DNA from 2 places in the Dechloromonas denitrificans genome. Region 2 is predicted to be linked to the other one. Evidence: predicted binding sites of a transcription regulator. Region 2 holds the regulator's gene; the other holds the start of a gene.
The links. Region 2 encodes FliA, which starts transcription of late flagellar genes. Its sites were predicted from a motif close to CTAAAGTTNNNNNNNNNNNNGCCGNTA; they were not measured.
Positions count from the first base shown of each region.

Region 1: a site for FliA is predicted at 2,409-2,435, ahead of ribBA (bifunctional 3,4-dihydroxy-2-butanone-4-phosphate synthase/GTP cyclohydrolase II). Genes of this name have one in related genera too.

Region 1 covers NZ_CP075187.1:2,990,038-2,998,562, reverse strand. Annotated here, with positions in the region: gene thiL (thiamine-phosphate kinase) at 1-290, opposite strand, end outside; gene nusB (transcription antitermination factor NusB) at 295-783, opposite strand; gene ribH (6,7-dimethyl-8-ribityllumazine synthase) at 780-1,253, opposite strand; gene ribBA (bifunctional 3,4-dihydroxy-2-butanone-4-phosphate synthase/GTP cyclohydrolase II) at 1,257-2,366, opposite strand; gene KI614_RS14185 (YceI family protein) at 2,469-3,032, opposite strand; gene KI614_RS14180 (polyamine aminopropyltransferase) at 3,127-4,626, shown strand; gene KI614_RS14175 (putative bifunctional diguanylate cyclase/phosphodiesterase) at 4,623-6,320, opposite strand; gene ychF (redox-regulated ATPase YchF) at 6,378-7,469, opposite strand; gene pth (aminoacyl-tRNA hydrolase) at 7,495-8,073, opposite strand; gene KI614_RS14160 (50S ribosomal protein L25/general stress protein Ctc) at 8,143-8,525, opposite strand, start outside.
Region 2 covers NZ_CP075187.1:2,627,926-2,636,450, forward strand. Annotated here, with positions in the region: gene flgA (flagellar basal body P-ring formation chaperone FlgA) at 1-228, shown strand, start outside; gene flgM (flagellar biosynthesis anti-sigma factor FlgM) at 292-570, shown strand; gene KI614_RS12380 (flagella synthesis protein FlgN) at 570-1,034, shown strand; gene motD (flagellar motor protein MotD) at 1,050-1,865, opposite strand; gene KI614_RS12390 (flagellar motor protein) at 1,865-2,605, opposite strand; gene KI614_RS12395 (RNA polymerase sigma factor FliA) at 2,598-3,350, opposite strand; gene KI614_RS12400 (MinD/ParA family protein) at 3,350-4,267, opposite strand; gene flhF (flagellar biosynthesis protein FlhF) at 4,230-5,693, opposite strand; gene flhA (flagellar biosynthesis protein FlhA) at 5,690-7,777, opposite strand; gene flhB (flagellar biosynthesis protein FlhB) at 7,778-8,525, opposite strand, start outside.

The DNA.
Region 1 (8,525 bases), 360 kb from region 2:
CGAAGGAAGTCCCCCTGGGGGAAGGGAAGCGCCCCGGCCAGTGTGACCCAGCGCGGCTTGGCGCCCATTGCGGCGAGATCGGAAAGATTGACTGCCAAGGCTTTCCAGCCGAGGTTCTTCGGATCGGTATCGGGCAGGAAGTGTGTGCCGGCGACCAGCATGTCGGTGGTCACGGCGAGTTGCTTGCCGGCAGTTGGTTGCAGCAGTGCGCAGTCGTCGCCGGGGCCAAGCACGGCCGATGGGGTTGGCCGGGCGAAATACTTGTCGATCAGCGCAAACTCACCGGCCATGGTGTCAGTGGGCCTTCTTCTTGGCGGCGACTTCGTCCGGCCGGGCGATGGCGGCAATCTTGTCGAGTACGCCATTGACGTACTTGTGTCCATCGGTGCCGCCAAACGACTTGGCTAGTTCGATCGCTTCGTTGATCACCACGCGGTAGGGCGTTTCCGGGTGATGCTTCATCTCGAAACAGCCCATCATCAGCACGCAGGCTTCGATCGGCGACAGTTCGCTGAACGGGCGGTCGAGGTGGGCGGTGATCTGCGCCACCAGGGCTTCGCGCTGGCCGATGACGCCGCGCAGCGTGCCGACGAAGAACTCGCGGTCAGCCTTGGCAAAACCTTCCATTTCCGGGGCGTAGGCTTCGATGGCGGCCTCGTCGGCGCCGCCGACGCGCCACTGGTAGAGGCCTTGCAGGATGAACTCGCGCGAACGACGGCGGGCCGACTTGGGCGGTGCCTTGGGTTCTTCGGGCTGTTCGGTGTCGCTGGTGAAGGTGGTCATTGGAGCAGGGCTTTCTGAAGATTGGCCATTTCGACGGCGGCCTGGGCGCAATCGGCACCCTTCGGCTGGGTACGGATTTCGGCTTGTTCGTCGGTGTCGCAGGTCAGGATGCCGTTGGCGATAGGCACGCCGGTGTCGAGCTGGACTTCCATGATGGCGCGGCAGGCGTCGTTGGAGACGACTTCGAAGTGGTAGGTGTCGCCGCGGATGACCGCGCCGAGGGCGACCAGTGCGTCAAAGCTGCCGCTCTGGGCCATGGTTTGCAGGACGAGCGGTACTTCCAGTGCGCCGGGCACGTTGGCGATGGTCATGTCGGCATCGGCCACGCCGAGGCGCTTGAGTTCGGCAACGCAGGAGGAGAGCAGGGCTTCGCAGACCGGCAGGTTGAAACGGGCCATCACGATGCCGACTTTGAGGCCGGCGCCGTTCAGGTTGTTGTCGTATTCAAAGATATTTTCAAAGCGGGCCATGGTTTAGAGCTCGGCAGTAGAGGTGACAAAACCGGTGACTTGCAGTTCAAAGCCGGTCATCGAGGGCATTTTGCGGGGGCTGGAGAGCAGGCGCATCTTGGTGACACCGAGGTCGCGCAGGATTTGCGCGCCGATGCCGTAAGTGCGCGGGTCCCACTTGATCGGCGCGCTGGGGGCGGTGCCGGTCAGGCGAGCGAGCAGGTCTTCGCCGTCTTCCGGGCGGTGCATCAGGACGATCACGCCGTGGCCGAACTTGGCCAGCGCGGCCTGTGCTTCGTCGATCGAAAAAGACTGGCGCTTGCTGCCCGGGTCGAGGAAGTCGAGCACGGAAAGCGGCTCATGCACGCGGACCAGCGTTTCGCCACCGGCCGGGATATCGCCCTTGACCAGTGCCAGATGCGTTGCACCACTGGCGCGGTCGACATAGGCGTGGAGGGTGAATTCACCGTGGGCGGTTTGCACCGGCTTGCTGGTGACGCGTTCGACCAGCGTTTCCGAAGCGGCGCGGTAGTGAATCAGGTCGGCGATGGTGCCGATCTTCAAACCATGCTGCTTGGCGAATTCGATCAGTTCCGGCAGGCGGGCCATCGTGCCGTCGTCGTTCATGATCTCGCAGATCACCGAGGACGGTTCCAGACCGGCCATGCCGGCCAGGTCGCAACCGGCTTCGGTGTGACCGGCGCGAACCAGCACGCCACCGGGGCGGGCGGTAATCGGGAAAACGTGGCCGGGCTGGACGATGTCGTCCGGCGTCGAATTCTTGTTCACGGCGACCTGGATGGTGCGGGCGCGGTCAGCGGCGGAAATGCCGGTGGTCACGCCTTCGGCCGCTTCGATCGAGACGGTGAAAGCGGTGCCGTACTGGGTCTTGTTGTTGCGCGCCATCTGGACCAGGCCGAATTTCTTGCAGCGCTCTTCGGTCAGGGTCAGGCAGATCAGGCCGCGGCCATGTTTGGCCATGAAATTGATCGCTTCCGGCGTGATGTGCTCGGAGGCCATGACGAGGTCGCCCTCGTTCTCGCGGTCTTCTTCATCGACCAGGATGACCATGCGGCCTGCCTTCAGTTCGGCAACGATTTCGGCAGTGGTGGCAATGGCGGGATGGGGGGGCATGTGAGTCCGGAAACAACAAAAATGGGGGTGCTATTTTCTCAGAAACAGGGCTTCAGCACATGACTTTAGTGCGGGGGCCGGCAGGCCGGGCGTCCTGGCGCGTTACGGCAGATAGGCCTCGACCTGAATGCGCAGACGAACTTCGTCGCCGATGAAGGGCAAGCCGTTGTTCAGGCCGAATTCGGAGCGCCGCAAGACACCCTGCGCATCGGCCCCGCAGCCACGTTTGCGCAGGACGAGGTTGAGGCCGCATTTGAAACGGGTGATCTCAAGACGCATTGGTCGGGTCGTGCCGAGCAGCGTCAGCGTGCCTTCGACGGCATTGGGGCTATCTTCGTTAAAAATCAGGCGCTGGCTGCGAAACAGGATGTCGGGAAAGTCGCTCGCATTGAACCAGTCGGCGCTACGCAGCACATCGTCGCGCGGCTTGAAGCCGGTATCGATCGAGTCCGCCGCGATGCGGATGTCGATCTTGCCGCTGCGTGTTTCCGGATCGTATTCGATGCTGCCGGATGTGGCGGTGAACTGGCCGCGCTGGGTCGAGAAGCCGAGGTGATCGATTTCGAAACTGGCGTAAGTGTGGCTGGCGTCAATCGCATATTCGGCGGCGGCCAGTGGCCAGGCAAGGCTGGCGAGCAAAGCGAGCAGGCTGATTCTGGCTGTCACGGTCTACGCTCCTGAGGAACCGGATTTCGGATTGGCGGCTGTACGGCCGAGCCTGCATGGCCGGTTGCACGGTTTCAGGTTAGCATCGCAGCCCATGCGGCATGCCCTCCTTTTTTCGGTTTTTGTCATTGCTTCTTGCGGTCTGGCTTACGAGTTGGTGGCCGGGGCGTTGTCGTCTTATCTGCTGGGCGACTCGGTGACCCAGTTTTCGACCGTGATCGGCACTTATTTGTTCGCCATGGGTGTCGGTTCCTGGTTGTCGAAATACATCACGCGCGATCTGGTCGGGCGTTTCATCCAGATTGAATTGATGGTCGGCCTGCTCGGCGGCTTTTCGGCCGTTGCGCTGTTCCTGGTTTTTACCTGGCTGGCCGGGCCGTTCAAGCTGGTCCTTTACCTGGCGGTGTTCGGCGTCGGCGTGCTGGTCGGTCTGGAAATTCCGCTGGTCATGCGCATCCTGAAGCGCGATTTGGACTTCAAGGACCTGGTGTCGCAAGTACTTACTTTCGATTATCTCGGTGCGCTGGTTGTGTCAGTCCTGTTTCCGCTGGTGCTTGCACCGCATCTCGGCATGATGCGGACAGGGCTGCTTTTCGGCTTGCTCAACGTCGGCGTGGCGCTCTGGGCCTTGCGTGTCTTTCGCGAGCAATTGCCAGGGCGGCAGGCGCTGGCGGTGCAAAGCTGGGCGGCTTTCGGAGTGTTGCTGGCGGGCTTTGCCGGGGCTGGCCAACTCACCTCGCTGGCCGAAAATCATCTTTATGCCGACGATATCGTCCATGCCGAATCGACGCCTTATCAGCGGATCGTCGTGACGCGCTGGCGCGATGACCTGCGCCTGTTCCTGAACAACAATCTGCAGTTTTCGTCGCACGATGAATATCGCTATCACGAGGCGCTGGTGCATCCCGGCCTGGCCAGTCTGCCGTGGGCCAAGCGCGTGCTGGTGCTGGGCGGCGGCGACGGGCTGGCGGTACGTGAAATTTTGAAATACCCGAATATCGAAGCGGTCACGCTGGTTGATCTCGATCCGGCGATGACCGCGTTGTTTTCAACGGCTCCGGCGCTGGTTGCGCTGAATCAGGGGGCGCTCAAGGCTGATCGGGTGACGGTGGTCAATGCCGATGCCTTGCAGTGGCTGGAGAACAATCGCGAGCATTTCGACTTTATCGTGGTCGACTTTCCCGATCCGGCCAATTTTGCGCTCGGCAAGCTGTACACCGCGGCGTTTTACCGTTTGCTCGAAAAACGCCTGTCGGCGCATGGCTTGATCGTGGTTCAGTCGACCTCGCCGCTCTACGCCCGGCAATCGTTCTGGTGCGTCGTGACGACGCTGGAGGATGTCGGCCTGAAGACCGCGCCGTATCACGCATTGGTGCCTTCTTTCGGTGAATGGGGCTACATCATCGCCGGGCGGCAGGCTTTCGAGCCTGTCGCGGTCGACGCCGCCAAAACGCGATTTTTGACACTGGCGACAACGCGCAGCCTGTTCGATTTTCCAGCCGATATGGCGCGCTTGCCGGCCGAGGTCAATCGATTGAACAATCAGGTGCTGGTCCGCTATTTTGAAGCGGAGTGGCGCAAGGTGATTCGCTAGCTGGCCTGGATGTAGGCCAGCGCCTCTTCGAAGGGCAGGGCACGGCTGTAGAAAAAGCCTTGCAGCACGTCGCAGCCGAGGCGCGAGAGAAACTCGCGCTGGAGATCGGTTTCCACCCCTTCGGCAACCAGTTCCAAGCCCAGGTTGTGGCCGAGGGCGATGGTCGCGGCACAAATCGCCGCATCGTTGGCGTCCTCTTCCAGATCCTTGACGAAGGAGCGGTCGAGCTTGAGCCGGTGGATCGGCAAATGCTTGAGGTAGGCCAGCGAGGAATAGCCGGTGCCAAAATCGTCGATCGCCAGCTTGATGCCCATCGCGGCGAGCCGGTCGAGAATGCCGCGTGTCGCTTCCGGGTTCTGCATCGCCGTGGTCTCGGTCACTTCAAGCTCCAGCTCCGAAGGCGTCAGCTCGTAGCACGCCATGGCGCCGTGAATCAGGGAAATCAGGCTGTCGCTGCGTAGTTGGTGTGCCGAGACGTTGATCGCCATGCGGACGTTGTTGATGCCGCGTGCCTTCATTGCGCTCAGGTGGCGGCAGGCTTCCCAGATGACCCAGTCGCCGATGGGCTGGATTAGGCCGGTTTCTTCGGCAATGCCGATGAACCGATTGGGCGAGACCGGGCCCAGCGTCGGATGCGTCCAGCGCAACAGGGCTTCAAGGCCGATGACGCGACCGCTCGCGGCATGAATCTGCGGCTGGAAATGCAGCACGAAGTCGCTGGCCGCGGGCGAAAGATTCGAGATGGCCTGGCGCAGGGCGCTTTCAAATTGCAGTCGCTCGCTGGCCGCCTCGTTCATTTGCGCCGCGTAGAACTGATGGTTGTTCCGGCCGCTGTTCTTGGCGTGATACATCGCGGCATCGGCGTTGCGCAGCAGCGTTCCTGCATCGTCGCCATCGCCGGGGTAGAGGCTGATCCCGATGCTCGGCGTGGCGTACAGGAGGTGTTCTTCGATTTGCGTCGGTTCCGCCAGCTGGCGATTGATTTTCTCGGCCACGCGGGTGGCTGTGCGCGGGCTGCTGATTTCGGGCAGGACGACAACAAACTCATCGCCGCCGAGTCGGGCAACCAGGTCGCTTGAGCGGACACATTCGCGCAGTCGGGCGGCGACTCTCTGGAGCAGGGCGTCGCCGAAGTGGTGGCCGAGTGTGTCGTTGATATTCTTGAAGTTGTCGAGGTCGATCAACATCAGGGCCAACTGCCGGCCTTCACGCTGGGCGAGGCGCAGCGCCTGTGAGAGATGCAGCTCGAAGGCCAGCCGGTTGGGTAATTCGGTCAGTGGATCATGGTAGGCCAGGTGGGCCAGTCGATCGGCCGCTTCCTTGCTGGCCGTAATGTCGGTAAAGCTGGCGACGTAGTTGCGTACCTCGCCGCGATCATCGCGAATGATCGAGATGGCCAGCCATTTCGGGTAGATGCTGCCGTCCTTGCGCTTGTCCCAGATTTCGCCTTCCCAGAAATCCTGCTCGCTCAGTGTTTGCCACATGTCGGCGTAGAAATCGCTGGAAACCCGTCCTGAGGCGAGAAACTTGGGGTCCTGCCCGGAAATTTCATCAAGCGTATAACCGGTTAACGCGGAAAACGCGGGGTTGACCGCGATAACCCGGTTATTGCGATCGCTGATCAGGATCGCTTCATGGCTTTGCTCGAACGCCCTGAGCAGAACTGCGCCGGAAAGTGGATTGCCGGCGCTCATGCGGCGAGCTCAGGGGGGAGGGCCATGGCTTGTGACAGTCTTGCCGGTGAAGCTGGGTCAGACGTTGAACAGGAAGTTCAGCACATCGCCATCCTTGACGATGTATTCCTTGCCTTCGGCGCGCATCTTGCCCGCTTCCTTGGCGCCCGCTTCACCCTTGTAGGTGATGAAATCGTCAAAGGCGATGGTCTGGGCGCGAATGAAGCCGCGCTCGAAATCGGTGTGGATCACACCGGCTGCCTGCGGGGCGGTATCGCCCTGGTGGATGGTCCAGGCGCGCACTTCCTTGACGCCGGCGGTGAAGTAGGTCGACAGGCCAAGCAGCTTGTAACCGGCGTGAATCAGACGGTCGAGGCCCGGTTCCTCAAGGCCGAGGTCGGCCAGGAACATCTGCTTTTCTTCGTCGTCGAGATCGGCGATTTCGGCTTCGATGGCGGCGCAGACGGAAACGACTTCGGCCTTTTCGGTGGCCGCATGAGCGCGTACCGCGTCGAGCAGCGGATTGTTCTCGAAACCGCTTTCGGCGACGTTGGCAACGTAGAGCACCGGCTTGCCGGTGATCATGCAGAACGGCTTGATCAGCGCCAGTTCTTCCTTGGAAAGGTCGAGCGCACGAATCGCCTTGGCCTGGTCGAGCTGGGTGAAACATTTTTCGAGCACGGCGACCAGCGCCTTGGCTTCCTTGTCGCCGGAGCTGGCCGGGCGACGGTAGCGGTTGAGCGCCTTTTCGACGGAGGCCATGTCGGCCAGCGCCAGTTCGGTATCGATGACTTCGATATCGCGCAGCGGATCGACCCCGCCGGAAACGTGGATCACATTGTCGTCGGAGAAGCAGCGCACGACATGCACGATGGCATCGGTTTCGCGGATGTTGGCGAGGAACTGGTTGCCCAGGCCTTCACCCTTGGAGGCACCGGCCACCAGTCCGGCGATATCGACGAACTCGACAATCGCCGGCTGCATCTTCTGCGGTTTGACGATGGCGGCGAGCTGGGCCATGCGCTTGTCCGGCACTTCGACGATGCCGACATTCGGCTCGATGGTGCAGAAGGGATAGTTTTCCGCCGCAATGCCCGACTTGGTCAGGGCGTTGAACAGGGTGGATTTGCCGACGTTGGGCAGGCCGACGATGCCGCATTTCAAAGACATGGAGTTTTTCCTGGAAGGTTGCCAACTAAACGGCTTTGCCGTGCAACTGTTGTTGAGCGCCGGCAAAATCTCCGGCGGCAAGTTTGGGCCAGGCCAGCAGGCAGCGGGCGAGGGCGTGTTCGATATCCGGCATTTCTTCCTTGCGCGGCTGGTGCAGCACGAAATCAACCACCTGTTGCGACAGGCCGAGGGTGCGTGGATGGCCGATGCCGATGCGCAGGCGCCAGAAGTCCGGGGTGCCGAGTTTGGCCTGAATATCCTTCAGGCCGTTGTGGCCGCCGTTGCCGCCGCCCTGCTTGAGGCGGATGCCGCCGGGCGGCAGGTCGAGTTCATCGTGAATGACGAGGATCTCGGCCGGGGGAATCTTGTAGAAATTGGCCAGTGCTGCGACCGCCTGACCGGAGCGGTTCATGAACGTGGTCGGTTCGAGCAGCCAGGTTTCGCCGGCGCGACCGGCCCGACCAAAGAATTTGGGCTGGAGGGCGAGCGGTGCTTTCAGCTTGTCGGCCAGCTGGTCGACAAACCAAAAGCCGACATTGTGTCGGGTGGCTTCGTATTCCGGTCCGGGATTGCCGAGACCGACGATGAGACGAGGTGGATTCATGGGTGCAAGCGCGAAAAAGCCGCCGGCGGCAATTTGCCAGCGGCGGCCAGTGCAGCAGCGTGTCCGAAATTACTCGGCAGCAGCTTCGCCTTCAGCGGCTTCGGAAGCACCGCCCTTGCCAACGATACCGACGACGACGTCGTCAGAAGTGTGGGCAACCAGCTTGACGCCATTCGGCAGCTTGAGCTGGGAGAGGTGAATGCTGTCGCCAACCTTCAGGGCAGCCAGGTCGACTTCGATGAATTCCGGCAGATCCTTGGCCAGGCAGTGCACGTCGACTTCGGTCAGAACGTGGTTGACCAGGCCGCCGTTGAGCTTGACGCCCGGAGCGACTTCTTCGTTGATGAAGTGGAGCGGCACCTTGATGTGCAGTTCGTGGGTGGCGTCAACGCGCTGGAAGTCGATGTGCAGGACGAGCGGCTTGTAGGCGTGCGTCTGGAAATCGCGCAGCA
Region 2 (8,525 bases):
CTGGGGGCTGGCCAATTACTGCGCAGCGATCAATTGATTTCCCCGATGGTGATCCGCCAGGGACAATCGGTTCGCGTCATCTCAAAAGGGGCTGGATTTGCCGTCAGCGGCGAGGGAAAAGCCATCAACAATGCAGCAGAAGGGCAACTGGTTCAGGTTCGAATGAATTCAGGACAAACCGTGAGCGGCACTGCACGCAGTGATGGCAGTGTAGAAATATCTTTTTAGGCTAAAGTTTGAACCTGAATGGCCGTTAAGCCATATGAGTTCCAAAGTATTGCGAGAACAACCATGAAAATCGACAACTCCTACAAGACCACCAGCACGCCCCCGCCGACGCGGCAGCAGCCGAAATCCCCGGCTGAAACCCCGTCGTCCACCGAGGCTGTGAGCTTGAGCACACTCGCTGGCACCCTTCAGGCCAGCGAAAAGCCTCCGGTCAACCTTGCCAAAATCCAGGAAATCAAGGATGCAATCGCCCAGGGGCGCTTCAAGATCAATCCTGAAGCAATTGCCGGCAGACTGCTGGATTCCGCGCGCGACCTGGTCAATTCGCAACGCAACGCCTGATGCTGCCTCTCAGCCAGATACTGGAACGCGAAACATTGCTGGTTTCGCGTTTTGTTGCGCTTCTGACTGATGAACAGAACGCACTAAGCACGGCCAAGCCAGAATCGCTGCCAGCCATTCATGCTGAAAAATCTGCACTGATTGAGCAACTGAATGCACTTGAAGCTCAGCGCAACTCGCTGATTTCAGGTAATCCGGCCTTGCCGGAAAAAGAACGGATGGCCGCCTGGCTGGCCCAGCACCCATCTGAAGTAAAAATCGCTGCCCAATGGACGGCGCTGATGGCATCGGCGCTTAGCGCCAAACGACTGAATGAACTGAATGCGAAACTCGTCGCCATTCATTTGGAACGAACCACGCAAGCATTAGCCATTCTCACCCGCCGTGCTGAAGAAAACACTTTCTACGGCAGCAACGGACAAACATCTCAATATACGGGCAGCCGAATCGTCGACTCAGCCTGAGCGCTCACCACGCGCTCAACCGGGTGGCCTGCTCGGTGGCGGAGTCTCCGCACCGTTGATTTCAGTTGGCTCTTCCGGCCGGTTCGAGTCGATCAAAATGCTGACACGACGATTACGCGCCCGTCCCTCGACCGTCGTATTCGTTTCCAATGGCCGGGTCTCCCCGTAACCGATTGCCGTCAACCGCTCGGCACCAACACCACTGTCATTAAACAAACGCAAGACAGTCGTTGCCCGCATGGCCGAGAGCTCCCAGTTTGATGGAAACTGTGGCGTTGAAATGGGGACATTGTCTGTATGCCCCTCGATCGTGATCGGAAAATCCGTACTGGCCAGGACCTGTGCAATTGCCCCCATGGCTGAACTGGACGCGGGCTGCAACTTTGACTGGCCCGCCGGAAAGAGAATACTGTCGTTGATCTCGATCGTCACGCCACGGCTTGTTTCAAGCAAACGAACCTTGCCTTGTGCAACGAGCGGCTGCAGCGCCTCCATAATATTATTGGCGACATTTTTCATTTTTTGTCGCTGCTGCACTTTTTTCTCTTCAGCCTTGATTTGCTCGGGCAATTTGTCCGGCTTCAGAATCGGGCGCGGGGGAATCGGCGGCGCCCCTTGTATAACGGCAATCGGCTGCCCTCCGACCTCTGCTGTTGAGTTTTTGAAGGCATTGGTCAGCGAATTCGACAAAACCTTGTACTTTCCTTCGTTGACCGAAGAAATCGCGTACATGACCACGAAGAAAGCAAACAAAAGGGTTATGAAGTCAGCGTACGAGACGAGCCAGCGCTCATGATTATCTGGCTCCTCTTCACGGCGCTTTCTAGCCATTACAGCATGTAGCCCTTGAGACGGCTCTCGATGATGCGGGGATTGTCGCCGACAGCAATACCCACCAGGCCATCGATCAACATCTCCTTGGAAGCAACCATTCGCGCAATGTAGTACTTCAGCTTGCCGGCAATCGGCAAATAGACAAGATTCGCCAATCCAACGCCATAAATCGTTGCCACGAAAGCCACCGCAATACCGGAGCCCAGCTTGGTCGGATCGGAGAGGTTCTCCATCACATGAATCAACCCCATGACAGCCCCCAGAATACCGATCGTCGGAGAATAGCCTCCGGCTGAATCCCATATCTTGGCTGATTGCCGCCATTCGTCCTCGAAGGTGTTGATATCAACCTCCAACAACTCACGGATATGCTCGGGATCTGCGCCATCAACCAACAACTGAAGGCCTTTTTTCGTGAAGGGGTCCTTGATTCTGGCAATCTGGTTTTCGAGTTGCAGCAAGCCCTCCCGACGGGCAATCTGGCTCCACCCCAGAACCTGGTCAAGCACCTGCTTCTGCTCAATCACGGGCGGCACCCACACCCACCTCACCATCTGCATGCCACGCCGAAAGACGGGATAGGGACTTTGCAGAAGCACAGCCCCCAAAGTACCACCAAGAACAATCATCAAGGCCGTTGGCTGGACAAGAGAGCTGACATGCCCCCCTTCAAGAATCTGTCCACCGACGATTGCAATCAGACCAATCGCCAGTCCAGCCAGGCTGATTTTATCCACGCACCTTCTCCTTGCGCTGCTTTTTCACAGCCGGCAGCTGCCCGACAATCTGGCTACGCAAACGTGCCACCGCCTGGCTATGCAACTGACAAACGCGCGACTCGGTGACGCCCATCACTTCGCCAATTTCGCGCAAATTGAGATCTTGCTCGTAATACAAGGCCATCATCAATTTTTCGCGCTCGGGCAAACGCTCAATCGCACCAACAAGTGCTTGCTGAAGACTTTTCTCCTCAAGCAGGCTCAGTGGGTCGGCATCGTTATCGGTAAAGTGCCGCTCAAGAAAGTCTTCATCACCTTCACCGGTGAAGTCTTCGAAATAAAGCAGTTGATGGCCGCGAGCATCGCCCAGGGTTTTTTGGTAATCCGCCAGCGACATTCCCAGGGCGTCAGCCAATTCGCGCTCGGAAGGTGCACGACCATGCTCATGCTCAAGCTGATTGATCATCGCCTCGATGCGCCGCAATTCACGACGAAGTTGCCGGGGCAGCCAATCGTTTTCACGCAGCCCATCAAGCATCGCACCGCGTACCCGCTGGGTGGCGTAGGTCTCAAACTGGGCGCCGAAGCCTTCTTCGAAACGGTCGATTGCATCGAGTAGTCCGAGCATGCCGTTCTGGACAAGATCTTCAAATTGAACACTTGCTGGCAAACGGGCCATCAAATGATAGGCGATACGTTTCACCAGCGGCACGAAGCGCTGAACCAGCTGTTCTCTATCTGGCTGCCCGGCAGCGGTATACATTAAGCGCGGAGTACGTTTGGAGTTATGCGTTGGCTCAAGTGTAGCAGTTGCTGGACGAATTGTTCGACCCCGCCCCCCTCGCGCTCACCACGCTGCCAATAAAGAAGATCGGCGGCAATATCCCGGAATGCAGAAGCCGCATCCGAATTGGGGGCTTGAACCAGCACCGGGCGACACAACTGAGCGGCTTGCCGCAGGGATTCATCAAGCAATATCGCTCCCGCGTACTCAAGTTGGGCAATCCCACGCTGCGCCGTCACCTGCGCGATATTATCGAAAATCGAGCGGGCATCCGGGTAGCTGCGCACCTTGTTCACCAGGATTCTGAAATGCTTGCGCGCAAACGCATGGCTGACTTTTTTAATCAGGGAATAGGCCTCGGTAATTGATGCGCTATTGCCTGAAAGAACCACCACCGCCTCTTGCGAAGCCAAACCAAAAGGTGAAAACCCATGCGGATGGGCCATGCTGGCATCGACCAGAATGACATCTATTGGGCGCTCAAGGCCGGACAATGCATCGAGCAGATTCTGCTGCTGGGCAAGCGACAGGCGGCCCAGTTTGGCCGCAGCCTTGGCTGCAGGCAGAACGCGCAAGCCGACCATCGGCTGGAGCAGAACCTGCTGCAGCGGCAGCTCTTTCTGAACCACGTTGATCAGATCAAAACGTGCACTCAAGCCGAAAGCCGATGCGATGTCATCACGCGACGAATGCTCATCGATGATCATCACTTCCTTGCCCAATCGAGCCAATGCCGCACCGATGTTGGCAACGGCCACGCTGCGCCCGACCCCCTCGCAGCCCGCCACGAAAGTCACCACCTGGAGTTGGCCACCGCCAAACAGCCGGCGCAAACCGGCCGCCTGATCAACCCGAAAATCAGCCACGATGCCCACCTGCCGCAACCTGAGAAGCATTGGCCATCAGCAGGGCGGGTTCAACACCATCGTATTTATGGGCCGAAGTTTCCGGAACATCCTTGAATGCTCGATGCACCAGATAGCCGCGATTTGGTAAGTGCAGGTCTTCTGGGACGCGCTGGCCATTTGAGACATAGTGAAGACGTAGACCGTGACGCATGATCACATCAAGCGGCGTTGCCAGGCTGGCAGCCTCATCGATCTTGGTCAGGATGCAACCGGCCAACTTGTCGCCTTCGTAAGCGTGCACCACATCATCCATAGTGTCGCCGCGCGAGGTTGCCGAGAGCAGCAGCAGGCGCTGGACGTCACAACCGGCCAGCATATCGGTCAGCTCGGGCACCAGCTTGTCCTTCTGGCTCATCCCCATGGTATCGACCAGGACCATATGCTTGTGCTGCAGCTCCTTCAGCGTCTGACGAAGCTCGCCGGCATCCTTGACGAGGTAGACCGAGACACCCAGGATGCGGCCGTAAATCCGCAACTGCTCATGAGCACCAATCCGGTAGCCATCGGTTGTCACCAAGGCCACCTTGCTCGGACCATGGCGCAGAACGCAGCGCGCAGCAAGCTTGGCCGTTGTCGTTGTTTTGCCCACACCGGTGGGCCCCACCAGCGCATAGACACCTCCGCGATCAACGATATCCGCCTCGGCGCCAATCGTCATCAACGAGCGGTCTGCCGCACCCTTGACCCAGGCCATGGCCTGAACTTCATTCATTTCGCTCGGCAAATCAGCAAGGATATCGCGCGAAAACTGCGGAGAGAATCCGGCATCCAGCATTTGCCGCATCACATCCGTTTTTACCGGTTGCGAACGCGCGGTTTCACCCCAGGCAATGCCGGCCAGATGCTGTTCCACAATTTTGCGCAGCGAGCGGATTTCATCCATGACTTCCTGAGGAATGATTTCAGCCTCGGCACGACGCGGCGCAGCCATCATTGGAGCTGGCTCAGGCATGCGCGGTGATTGATTAAGCTGCGGCTGCTCATTTGTCGCAGGCTGCGGCTTGGCTGTTTCCAGATTGCGCAGCGACCCGGTTCGCGGAATTCCTGCATTGACCAGCCCGACATGGCGCGTTGCCGAAGAAACAGGGGCCTGCGGACGGTTGACCGCAGCAGGCTGAGCGGCAGGGCGTGGCTGGCTGAAATTGGTGATCTGGGCACGAGCCGAAGTCAAGGCAACGCGATAATCGTCGTCGGCGCTCATCGCCGGAGCCGGTGCAGGACGACGTTCGACCGGCGTCGAGTCGGCAACCTGGGTTGGCACAATCATGGCCATATCGCGCGCAGCGACAGCCATGATCTCAACTCCCCCGGGAATCCCTCGATTCGAAAGAATAATCGCATCGTTACCGAGCGTCTCCTTGACCTTTTTCAAGGCATCTCTGGCATTAGCCGCGATAAATTTTCTTACGTTCATGTCTTACCTCCGATGATCGAGGTCACCTTGATAATTCGATTTTCTGGAACTTCGTTATGTGCCAGCACCTTCAACTGAGGAACGGTGCGGCGCAAAAAGCGGGAAAGGAGTACGCGCAGGCTCAGCGGGACAAGCAGAACCGCCGGCAAGCCAAGTGTTTCCTGACGTTGAGCGGCAGAGGCCGTCTCGCGTACCAGGGTATCGGCCAGTCCCGGCTCGAAACTGGTGTTTTCCGAGTTGCCGGCAACTGCCTGCGAAAGGAGACGCTCAAGCGTTGGATCAAGTGACATCACCTGCATTTCACCGGCACCGGGGAAAAGCTGCTGGACAATGGCGCGCCCCAAAGCGCTGCGGACCTGAGTTGTCAAATCATCCGCATTCTGCGTGCGCAGCGCATGCTCGGCGATGGTTTCGATGATTGTCCGCATATCGCGGATATGGACGCCTTCTTCGAGCAAATTCTGCAGAATTTTCTGCAGCGTACCGAGCGGAATCAACTTGGGTACCAAATCCTCGACCAGCTTCGGTATTTCCTTGGTCAGATGGTCGATCAGTTGCTGCACTTCCTGACGTCCCAGCAACTCGGCGGCGTGCGTCAGGATCAAATGATTCAGGTGCGTTGCGACCACCGTCGACGAATCTACGACGGTGTAGCCATAGGCTTGGGCCTGATCGCGCTGACTGGAGTCAATCCATACTGCAGGCAAGCCAAAGGCCGGATCCTTGGTTACCGTCCCGTTGACCGTGCCAGCCACGCGCCCCGGATTGATTGCCAGGTATTGCCCGGCATACGCCTCGCCCTGCCCGACCTCAACCCCCTTCAACAGGATGCGGTAGACGTTAGGCTTCAACTCAAGGTTGTCGCGAATATGGACAGGCGAAACAAGGAAGCCCACTTCCTGAGCAAATTTCTTGCGGATCCCGCGAATACGCCGAAGCAATTCGCCATCTTGCGACTTGTCGACCAGGGGAATCAGGCGATAGCCGACTTCCAGGCCCAGCACATCAAGCGGCGCCACATCATTCCAGCTGGCATCGGTCGACTCTTGGACCGGCGCAGGCGCCACAGGTACCGGTGTCTCGGCGATTTGTTTCTGGGTCTTCTGCATCCGCCAGGCAAACCAGCCCAAACTCGATGCCAGCATCAAAAAGACCATATTCGGCATTCCCGGAATCAACCCCAGGAAACCGACAATGGCGGCAGTAATGCCGATCGCCTTGGCATTACGGAACATCTGCCCCATTACCTGCTGACCAATATCCCGATCATCGGATACACGAGTTACCACCATACCAGCCGCAATCGAAATGATCAGCCCCGGTATCTGCGCCACCAAGCCATCGCCGATAGTCAGCAAAGTATAGTTTTTGGCGGCCAGCGCGAAATCCATATTGTGCTGCGCAACCCCGACGATCAAGCCCCCGATGACATTGATCAACATGATGACAATACCTGCGACAGCATCGCCACGCACAAATTTCGAAGCACCATCCATCGAACCGTAAAACTCGGCTTCGCGAGCAATATCGGTCCGGCGCTTGCGGGCATCCTCTTCACCAATCAGGCCGGCATTGAGGTCGGCATCAATCGCCATCTGCTTGCCCGGCATCGCATCAAGGGTGAAACGTGCGGACACCTCAGCCACACGCCCCGCACCCTTGGTGATCACCGTAAAGTTGATGACCACAAGAATCAGGAACACGACGATCCCGACCGCAAAATTCCCGCCGACCAGAAAATGGCCAAATGCCTCGATAACCTTGCCTGCAGCATCCGGTCCGGAATGACCATGCAGCATCACTACGCGAGTCGATGCCACATTCAACGACAAGCGCAACAGGGTAGTCACCAGAAGCACTGTCGGGAAAACAGAGAAATCGAGGGTTTTCTGGGTGTTGACCGCGACAAGCAATACCAGAACCGAGATGGCGATATTGAAAGTAAACAGCACATCCAGAGCAAACGCCGGCAATGGCAGAACCATCATCGCCAGTATCATCAAAATGAGGATAGGCGCAGCCAGCTGGGTCACATTCAGCCGACTCAACATACCCTGCATGCTGACTGATGTCGTGGAGGCCATTTACGCAGCCTCCGGAACGAGCTCTGGCGGCACTGGCAGATTGCGCGGCGGAACAGGATAAGTACCGCCCATCTGACGCCAGCCAGCGAGCTGATAAACATAAGCCAAAACCTCCGCAACTGCGTTATACAGGGCGGAGGGGATTTCACTATCGATCTCGGCATGTTTATAGAGTGCGCGAGCCAGAGGCGGCGCCTCAAGCATGGGAACGGCATTCTCCGCCCCCAAGGATTTTATTTTTTGAGCGATCGGCCCCATCCCCTTGGCAACCACCTTGGGAGCCCCCATTCCGCCCTTGTAAGACAGCGCCACCGCATAATGAGTCGGATTGGTCACGATCACATCAGCCTGAGGGACTGCGGACATCATCCGCTTTCTTGCAGCCTGCATCTGGAGACTGCGAATGCGTCCCTTGACCTGAGGATCGCCCATCATTTCCTTCATTTCCTGCTTGACCTCTTCCTTGCTCATCTTGAGCTTTTCGAAGTATTGCCAAAGCTGGAAAGGCACATCGGCTGCAACAACCACAATTAGCGCCGCCACAAAAACCAGGAACGAGAACGAAATCAGATTGCCTGCGTGAGCCAGGCCTGCATCCAGAGGTTGGGCAAGCAAGCCGAATATCTCGTCACGCTCACTCCAGATCAACATGACGGCAACGCCCCCAACCAACCCAGCCTTGACCACAGCCTTACCCAACTCCATCAGGCTGTTCCAGGAAAACATCCGGCCAAACCCGGTGATTGGG